One region of the Paenibacillus sp. G34 genome, then DNA from elsewhere that is predicted to be linked to it. Evidence: riboswitches for the same ligand, from Rfam matches in the RefSeq annotation. Region 1 holds a riboswitch; the other holds the start of a gene.
The links. A riboswitch is a leader RNA that binds a small molecule or an ion and turns the genes downstream of it on or off. The one in region 1 is predicted to bind S-adenosylmethionine.

Region 2: linked by a shared signal. The riboswitch ahead of metA (homoserine O-acetyltransferase MetA) and the one ahead of mmuP (S-methylmethionine permease) in region 1 are both predicted to bind S-adenosylmethionine.

The regions. Positions count from the first base shown of each region.
Region 1 is NZ_CM166469.1:5,446,355-5,451,661, forward strand. It holds gene mmuM (homocysteine S-methyltransferase) at 1-902, opposite strand, end outside; gene mmuP (S-methylmethionine permease) at 899-2,293, opposite strand; SAM riboswitch class I at 2,386-2,487, opposite strand; gene AC1VYS_RS24860 (Ger(x)C family spore germination protein) at 2,623-3,825, opposite strand; gene AC1VYS_RS24865 (GerAB/ArcD/ProY family transporter) at 3,822-4,922, opposite strand; gene AC1VYS_RS24870 (spore germination protein) at 5,013-5,307, opposite strand, start outside.
Region 2 is NZ_CM166469.1:1,979,118-1,984,424, forward strand. It holds gene AC1VYS_RS09100 (HRDC domain-containing protein) at 1-399, shown strand, start outside; gene corA (magnesium/cobalt transporter CorA) at 512-1,447, opposite strand; gene AC1VYS_RS09110 (hypothetical protein) at 1,446-1,574, shown strand; SAM riboswitch class I at 1,907-2,031, shown strand; gene metA (homoserine O-acetyltransferase MetA) at 2,158-3,075, shown strand; gene AC1VYS_RS09120 (PLP-dependent transferase) at 3,100-4,284, shown strand; gene AC1VYS_RS09125 (trans-sulfuration enzyme family protein) at 4,281-5,307, shown strand, end outside.

The DNA of each region.
Region 1 (5,307 bases):
GCATCCTTCATGCTGCCACAAGAGCCTTGCCCGCTCCATGTTTTGGTCTCGGCATCGTAAATCTCGCCTGAATTCGGGTAGACGATAACTGGTTTATCGCTACCTTGGCGAAGAATACCGATGGCTTCCGTGACCACTTCCATTGGAGCGCAGTTCAGGCCGATTGCCGCAATCTGCGATTCAGAGCCAAAGGTCTGTGCGCATACCTGAAGCGACGTTCCCTCGCTGATGCTTGTCCCATCTTTTAATGAAAAAGAAAGCCACGCATGAGTATTCGGAAACTCCTTAAGCAATTCCACAAGAACACGAGCCTCTTGCAACGAAGGAATCGTCTCGAATGCGAGTATGTCAGCTCCTGCTTCAATCAACGCAGCCATGCGAGGTCGGTGAAATGCAGCAAGTGTCTCATCGGACACGCCGTAATGTCCCACATATTCCGAACCATCTGCCAGATAGGCACCGTATGGGCCGACAGAGCCAGCAACGACAGGTCGCGGACGACGCAACTTCTCGCCAAGCTGTCCTGTTGAACCTTCAGCTACTGTGGCTCCCTGCACTTCTGCCCACACGTCATCTCTGGCCTTTGCAGCCAGCTCTACCGTTTTGCGAATCAGATCCAGTGCAGCCTCTTCTCCAATGCCACGCTTGCGGAAGCCCTCCACCGTTGCCTGATAACTGGAGGTGATTGCGCAATCTGCCCCTGCACGAAAATAATCAGCATGCACGTTCACGATAACATCCGGGTTCTCCAGCAACACTCGTGCAGACCAGAGCGGATCATCCAGATCACAGCCATGCTGCTCAAGCTCCGTCGCCAGTGCACCGTCCAGAATCATGACCGGATACTCCTCCAAAATATGTTGAATCACATGGATATTATTTGTTTCCTCACGTTTAGTCATGAAGTCATCCCTCTTTTCTTCTTCGTCCGATCTGTCCAATAATACGCGATATAACATAAGATAATAAATGGAATACCACAGTATAGTGCAATCCGCTGCGTTGGGTCAAAAGCGATACCGATGCAGGATGCCAGGCACAATACAAATGAAACGATAGGTACGATTGGATATAATGGCGTTCGGTAAACCAGATCTTTCACGTCATGTCCTTCCCGCAGATACTGCCTACGGAACATGTATTGAGACACGCTGATGCTCATCCATACCGCTACCACAGCAAGACCTGAGATCGAAACGAGCGTGATATAGACAGTTCCCGGTGCAATGATGCTGGACAATAAAGCCAGTGCACCACCAGCCATGCTGAGCACAAGCGCATTGAATGGTACTCCGCGTTTCGTCAGGCGGGCAAACCATGGAGAGATCGTCTTTTTATCCGCCAGTGACCAGAGCATCCGTGATGAAGCATATAGCCCCGAATTCGCAGCAGACAGAATTGCCGTTAAAATAACAAAGTTCATGATGTCGGCTGCATACGGAACACCGACCCGCTCCATGACAGCAACGAACGGACTCTCCAGCACACTTGCATCTGACATTGGCAGCAAAGCGGACAGAATAACGATCGTGCCAATAAAGAAAATAATTAAACGCCACAGCGTGGTGTGAATGGCCTTCGGAATCGTTTTTTCCGGATTTTCCGTTTCCCCTGCGGCAATACCAATCAGCTCCGTGCCTGAAAAGGCAAAATTGACTGCCAGCATCGTCATGAGGATCGCAGTCGCTCCGTAAGGAAACCACCCGGACGCAGTAATGTTGGAAAAGAACGGAGCCGGTTCAGCATTTGCCATCGGAATAATACCAAACATGGCGGCGCCGCCAAGAATGATAAAGATGACGATCGTCATCACCTTCACCAAAGAGAACCAGAACTCCGATTCTGCAAACAGTTTTACCGTGAACGCATTAAACAGGAAAATCATCAGCGCAAACAGCGCACTCCAGATCCAGACGTTCACAGACGGAAACCAGCGCTGCATAAGCAGTCCCGCTGCTGTAAATTCCGATCCAAGTGCTACAGTCCAAGTAAGCCAGTACAGCCAGGCCACTGTGTATCCTGTAGCGGGTCCAATGTATTTAGCCGCATAACTATGAAATGCACCTGTCTCCGGCATATGCACAGACAGCTCACCAAGACAGAGCATCACCAGGTACACCACCAAAGCGCCAATCAGATAGGATAGAATCGTACCTAGTGGTCCGGCTTGTTGAATGGTATACCCTGAGCTAAGGAACAGTCCAGTTCCAATGACGCCGCCAAGAGAGAGCATAACGACATGCCTCGTTTGCATTTTTCGCTGAAATTGACCCTTTTCGTTGCTGTTCTCCATATAACCTGCTCCTTGCTTCTTCATCCAGAACAAACAAAAAAGACCCACTCTTTCCTGAAGAGTGCGCCGTAACTGACAAATAAAAACAAACGCTCCTATCTATCAGGCTTTCACCCGCTGGAATTAGCACAGTATCCTTCAGATCTGTTGCTGAGGTTTCTAAGGGCCAGTCCCTCCACCTCTCTGGATAAGAAAATGATTTTGTATAACTATATCGACTGCTGCCTAATGTGTCAACATTTAAATAAACAATATGTCTGCTCCAAGCAGAGCCATCGACCCTTGGTGTCGGGGTTAACACATTAAGCATTCCCGTGGAGAGTATTAGGCTACTCTGTGGAAGATCCCGGATTTACAACACTTGTTTTAATCTCATACGTAATAGGTACTGTTGCAAACACTTCATCCCAGTTATCTTTTACCTTTTTCCACGTTTTAGGATAATGGATTCGGAGGCTATCCCGAAAACCGGCAACGTCAGCTTTATACGTATGCTGGATTTTATAGAGCATTTGATCAATCTGTTGATCTACGATTTTAGCAAAATCCTTCTCCAGTTCCTTCAGATAGGCTCCCTTCTCTTCTTTTTCGGGGGCTCGCCAATCCTCCATTAGCCAACCTTCTGACTCTGCCTTGACGTGAAATGAGATGTCCCCTCGAACTACCTTCGGAATGATTTTTGTGGTCTTTTTCTTAATCTCATAGAGAACCGTGAAGCCTTCCTTGCTGTATGTTTTGATGACACCGCCATGTTCCTTAGGCTTAATCCAAGATAATGCTTCCAGGTCGGTTTGGCTAAGCTCCCCGATAAATTTCGTTGTTTTGGCTTTAAAGATGCTGCCCCCTGAAAATTTATCCTCGCCATCTGCATTCAACACATTTTGAAGCAAAAAGCTGGAGCCAGACTGCATCTCTGCATCCAGTTTGGCAAGCGAAACCGGCTCCATTATCTTATTGGATATATACGAGTTATTTGTGATTCCCGTAAGATAAAAGGCCGGAATCCGGGAAGGATCTCTAGAAGTGAGTACATCCAGCGCACGGTGATGGCTGATTAACACAAGGCAATTGGGGCGAATATCATTATCCCGCAACACAAAATCAAGCAGCTGTTTCAATCCATACTTTTTAGCAATATCTTTGGAAATGACGATCACTTTGAGATGATGTCCAATGAGCGGACGATCTCGGCGCAAGGCAAACTGACGAAATATTTGAAGCAACGAATCCCCGGTAAGTTGTTCATTGGAGTATGATGATTTTCCGGAAGAAGGTGAACCTCCTTCATCGCTCTGCTGACCACTCGATTTCCCTGGGGCAATCTGAACAGTTGCTGTCACAATTTCTTCTTTGGGATAATGCCCTCCTTGGGCTGATATTTTTTTCTCGAAATTTGTTTCCTGACCAACATCGATGCCGAGACCCACATACAGACTCAAATCTTCTATTTCCCGGCTGCTCCAGCATCCCGAGATAAGACTAAAAATCAGTAATACACAGATCATACGTAGCCACAACCGGAGTGAAATCATGCGTGTTTACCTCCTTTTTTACGAATAATGCTCAGCAGCAGCAGTATCAGAGGCATAATGGCAAACAACACGACAGATACATTACCCAGCATGTCACCTAATGCGAATGTTTCATATACATTTTTGGGAATCATGGCTGCCAAATAGATAAAAGGTAGAAGAGAGTACATAATCATCCGCATCTTTTTAGCCTTAAACAGATCACGAATCCCCACAGAAGCGCAGTAATGGGTGATCGCAAACGTAGAGAAAATCTGCAAAATCCAGATGACGAGCAATAACGATTCGAAGCGTTCAAAGATCAAACCCTGAATCTCAAAACTTCGAACCAGATCGAGCGTTGGCCAGGTTCTCGTTTTAATTCCATCGAGCGATAAACTGCCAACGACCATAACGACCGTGATCAAATAAATCGATGTAGATATGCCAAGACCCCAAGTCATGGCCTTATTGCTTTTTTTTGGATTTTGCATATAGGCTGTAATGACCAGCATCACTTCATAACCTGTGTATGATAGCAAGGAAGGCTTCAACCCTTTGATCACAGGTAAAATCCCTTCTCCAAGTACAGGTCTGAGATTACCGATCTCGAACAACTGATTACTAAGCAAAATTTCCATCACAAATATGACCAAGGTAATCGGCAAAATGATCTCAAACACACGCACGATGACTGGAAGTCCGCCAGAGATCAGATAGATTCCAATCCACATAAATACCATCACAATGGCCCAAGTAGGGGTACGTTCGAGCAGATACATTCCGGTAACGTCAGCCATCACCCGGATTTCGAAGGCAGCAATCACCATAAAATAAAGAATGTTGGCAAAGCCCAGTATGTAAGCAATCCACCGTCCCGTAATCTCCCTGGTGAATTGAAAAACCGTTTTTTCCGGGAATCGACGGCACAAGGTCACCAGTATAATTCCCACACCCGTGATAATCAACCCGGAGAGAAGGATAGAAATCCATACGTCAGGTGTTCCGACAGCTTTACTGGTTGTCCGAGGCAGAGTCAATATGCCTGCACCAAGCATGTAATTGACAATGATGACCACGGCTTGCGTGGTAGTAATTTTGAATTGGGAGTCATTCATTACATAACACCTCCAGACCATCTGTGGATTGTACGAGGCTAAACTGGACTGCACAAAACTGCTTTGCACGAAAATCCACCTCGAACTTCATTATTTCTTCCGATCTTCATCGGTCGGATTCATCATGGAAGGACGTTTTCTCATCATATTAAGCGGAGCACGGATGACAAAATCCTTCCAATCGCTCAAATGATATGGAACAGCTGGCGCAATATAAGGCACTCCGAAACTCGATAATCGAGCCAGATGTGTACACATCAGCAAGAAGAACATAACCACGCCATATAATCCCATTACAGCAGCACTAAACATGGCAGCAAAACGGAGCAAACGGAGCGTCAATCCCGCACTATACACGGGAATAGTGAAGGACGAAATCGCTGTG
Region 2 (5,307 bases), 3.0 Mb from region 1:
AAGCAGAAAGAGCAGAAATACAAGCAGGAACTGGATAAATTCATCACGCGTAAACATGTGCTGGAAGGAATGAAGGCAGGACAGACCTTGGAAACGATTGTGGCTCGGTCGGGATTATCCCGGCGTGAATTAATCGAACTGCTGGAAACACTCGATCTGGAGGGGTATGACACGGATTCTTTGCTGGATGTAGAGCTGGCCGTCATGCCTGAGACTGAACAAGAGGCAGTGTGGAACGCCTATGAAGAGTTGGGAGATATGTTTCTAAAGCCTGTGTTACATAAAGTTTATGGAGGAGAGCGTCCTGAAGGAGGAAGTTTGGAGCAAGTGTACGAGCGGTTACGTATGATTCGCATTCGTTTCCGCAGGCATGCCGAAACGGAGCGCAATGCAGGTTAGTTAAAAAGCGTTCAAAAACAATGGATATCAAAAAGACGAAGTCGTCCCGAGAAGGACCGCTTCGTCTTATTCATTCGTGTAATGGTATGATATTGCGCATGTAATAGTCGTTTCAGATCCAATCTTTTTTGCGGAAAATGAAAAACATGGTTAAACCTAGTGTGACCATCAAACCAATAACCGCATAATAACTATATTTCCAGTGCAATTCAGGCATGTTATCAAAGTTCATTCCGTATATTCCGGTAATTACGGTCAACGGCATGAACACCGTAGTAATAGCGGTAAACACCCTCATGATCTCATTGGCTCGGTTTGCAATACTGGACTGATAGGCTTCTCGCAAGTTGCCCATTAGGTCGCGGTATGTTTCAAACGTTTCCGATATTTTTACGGCGTTCTCATAGATATCACTGAAGTATTTCTGCAACTGATCATCAATGAGACGCAAATCTTTTTTGTTGAGTGTGTTGATGACCTCTTTTTGAGGACCCAGCACCTTTTTAAGCCACAGAATTTCGCTTCGCAGACCAATAATTTCATTCAGATGTGACTTTTTGGTATGCATCAGAATGTCTTCCTCAAGCTTCTCAATTCGCGCTTCGATTCGATCTCCAACGGTAAAGTAGTTGTCTACGATCAAGTCTACCAGCAGATAAAGCAGTCGATCAGGACTGCTGATTTCCTGTTCCCATAGGATGGGCTTCAATGTACGCAATTCGCTGATCTTTTGTTTGGTAACCGTGATGATAAAATGTCTGCCGAGAAAGAGATTGACTGCTCGCAGGAAAATCTCTTCATCATCAAAACGAATGCTATTAATCACGATAAAATAATGGTTCTCATAAATTTCAATCTTCGGACGCTGCTCCTCATCACTCAAGCAGTCCTCCACAGCCAGATCATGCATGGAAAAGAGCGGCTGAAGTACAGCCAGATCATCCACGTCCGCATCAATCCAGTAAAATCCTTCCGCTGGTGGAGTCAGCGCTTGCTGGATGTCATCCACCGGGATAAATACACCATTGTTAACCAACCGGATTTTCATGTTATCTACTCCTTCTGCACCCGCCGTCTTGGCGGATTTCATCATTAATATGGGCGCAAAAGAACAGATCAGCCGGTCGGCAGCGGAGCCTGGTAATCAGGGCTGTACTGCGTTCATCAATCTATAATCAAACGGAAGAAACGTCCCGTTGCCGACATGCTGATGTCAATTCTCTATGCAGTTGTTCGGAATTCGACTGCCAGTTGGGCCTCGGGTCGCCATCCATTTAATATGTCACCTCTCACATAAGGGTTTATAAACACTTGTATAGTATACCGCTGGTCCAGAGTGCTTTCAAGCGCAAAAATGTGTCTATTTCGCGCTCTGAGGCAGTGTATGACAACAGAGGATGAACGGTTCCGAGTGTAGACCCAAATCAAACAACTGGTTCTTGACGTGAGGGCGGTAATGTTTTAAAGTAAAAGTTAATATATTTGAATTATAATTGAATACAGCGAAATCTTATCAAGAGTAGGTGGAGGGACCAGCCCGATGAAACCCGGCAACCGGCGATATAACGCACGGTGCTAATTCTTGCAGCGACCAAGCACCCCTGTGGTGCTGTTGTAACTGAGAGATGAGAGAGGCGCATATCTGTTTACATATGACCTTTCTCGGAATCCGAGAGAGGTCTTTGTCATATGCAGAGCTTCTCAGAACATGATTTTCGCACCCAATGCGATCTATGAAAAAGGAGGAGTCGATTCACTATGCCAATTAAAATTCCGGATACACTGCCAGCAAAAGAAGTGCTTGAAGGGGAGAATATTTTCGTTATGGACGAATCATCTGCGTACAAGCAGGATATTCGACCGCTTCGTATAGCCATACTCAATCTGATGCCTACGAAGGAAACGACCGAAACACAATTGCTGCGTCTGGTGGGTAACACACCCATTCAAGTTGATGTTGTGCTGGTGCATCCCAAATCTCACACATCCAAGAACACGTCACAAGAATATTTAGACCTGTTTTACAAAACATTTGATGAGATCCAGCACCGCCGTTTTGACGGCATGATCATTACGGGTGCACCGGTGGAACAAATGGATTTTGAGGATGTGAACTATTGGGAAGAGATTCAGGAAATCTTTGAATGGACCAAAACCAATGTAACCTCGACAATGCATATATGTTGGGCCTCACAGGCAGGTTTATACCACCATTTTGATGTACCCAAAGTTCCACTGGATGAAAAGTGTTTTGGCGTATTCCCACATACAATCAACAAACCTCATGTTCCTTTGCTCCGCGGATTTGATGAAGTTTTCAACGTTCCACACTCCCGTCATACGGAGGTAAGACGGGAGGATATTGAGAAAAACGATAAGCTGGAGATCCTGGCTGAATCGGAAGAAGCTGGCGTATTCCTGGTTGCAACCAAAGATGGAAAGCAAATTTTTGCTACAGGACATGCCGAGTATGATCCATTTTCATTAAAGTGGGAATATGATCGTGATGTTGCCAAGGGATTGGATATCGCGCTACCAAAGTATTACTATCCTAAAGATGATCCATCCCGTATCCCACCGGCAACATGGCGTGCACACGCTAACTTATTATTCTCTAACTGGCTCAATTACTATGTGTATCAGGAAACACCTTACGATATTGGCCCGCAAATCTAATCGAGATTACAGGAGGATGCAGTAATGGAAGATAACAAGTTGAAAATGGAAAGCCGTCTAGCTCAAATTGGGTCCATCAATGAACCGGTAACAGGTGCTGTTAACTTTCCGATCTATCAATCCACTGCGTTTCGTCACCCGAAGCTGGGACAAAGCACGGGGTTTGATTACATCCGTACGACGAATCCAACACGCAAAGTGCTTGAAGAAGCAGCAGCGGCACTTGAGTCCGGAGATGCTGGTTTTGCCTGTAGTTCAGGTATGGCGGCATTGCAAACGATCTTTGCTTTGTTCAGTCAAGGGGATCACCTGATTGTTTCTCTTGACCTGTACGGCGGTACTTATCGTCTGCTAGAACGGATTTTGTCCCGGTTCGGTGTGACGGCAAGTTATGTGGATACAAATGATCTTGCCGCACTCGAGAACATCCGTCAGCCGAATACAAAAGCCGTATTCATCGAGACACCAACGAATCCACTCATGATGATTACGGATGTGGGCGCCGTTGCTTCCTGGGCAAAAACGCACAACCTGTTGACCATTGTGGATAATACGCTTCTAACGCCTTTCTTCCAGCGTCCGATTGAACTTGGAGCCGATATCATCATTCATAGTGCGACCAAATATTTGGGTGGACATAATGATGTGCTCGCTGGATTAATTATTACCAAAGGTGAAGAATTGTCCGCAGAGATGGCATTCCTGCATAACTCCATTGGAGCCGTGTTATCGCCGAGTGATTCATACCAATTAATGAAAGGCATGAAAACGCTGGCTCTACGGATGGAACGTCATGAGTATAATGCACTCACCATTGCAAAATTCTTGTTGGAACATCCAGCGGTTGCCGAAGTATTTCATCCAGGGTTGTCCGATCATCCTGGATATGAGATCCAGCAGAAGCAATCCTCCGGGAATACAGGCATTTTCTCTTTCAAAGTGAGGGATGCACGATATGTAGAGCCCTTGCTGCGCCATATCGAGTTAATTGCATTTGCTGAAAGCCTCGGAGGGGTAGAATCACTCATGACGTATCCAGCAGTGCAAACTCACGCGGATATTCCACTTGAGATTCGTGACGCGGTTGGAGTGGACGATCGTTTGCTTCGGTTCTCGGTAGGCATCGAACATGCGGAAGATTTGATCGCCGATCTGAATCATGCACTACTGGCAGCACAACAGGAAGTTGAAGGGGGCGTAACTTCATGAGCGAAACCAACAACAATAAGCCCAATTCACCCGAACTGAAGTTTGATACCAAGCTGCTTCATTTTGGGGACGAGATTGATAAAACAACAGGTGCTTCCAGCGTGCCGATTTATCAGGCGTCCACTTTCCATCACTTTGATATCTTCAATCCACCGCAACATGATTACAGCCGTTCAGGTAACCCTACCCGTCAGGCACTTGAAGATTACATTGCGCTTCTTGAAGGCGGGGTACGCGGATTTGCGTATTCGTCAGGAATGTCGGCAATATCCAGTGTGTTCATGATGTTCTCCGCAGGGGATCACGTGATTGTAACGGAGGATGTTTACGGGGGGACGTATCGTCTGCTGACGACTATACTAAGCCGGATGCAGATTGAGACTACTTTTGTGGACATGACAGACATAGAACAAGTCAAAGCAGCACTTAAACCTAACACCAAGGCTGTGTATATGGAGACACCTTCCAACCCGACCTTGAAGATTACGGATATTGCCGCTGTGACGTCCTGGTCCAAGCAGCATGATCTGATTACGATTTTGGATAACACATTTATGACACCGTACTATCAGCGTCCGATTGAGCTTGGCGTCGATATCGTTGTACATAGTGCTACGAAGTTTCTCGGCGGTCATAGCGATGTACTGGCTGGTCTTGCTGTTGCGCGTACAGATGAACTGGGTAGACAGCTGAAACAGCTGCAAAATGGGCTTGGAACGGTTCTGGGAGCCCAGGAATCCTGGCTTCTGATGCGCGGTATGAAGACACTTGGTGCACGTATGGCTCACAGTGAACAGAGTACAGCCAAGCTGGCTGCTTGGCTCAACGAGCGTCAGGATATAACGGCTGTGTATTACCCTGGACTTGCGGATCATCCGGGTCGTGAAGCGCATGAGCGCCAGTCTACTGGCTACGGAGCAGTCGTATCGTTTGACGTAGGTTCAGGTGATCGTGCAAAAGCTGTTTTGAATCAGGTGAAACTGCCGATTGTTGCTGTAAGTTTGGGAGCAGTTGAAAGTATTC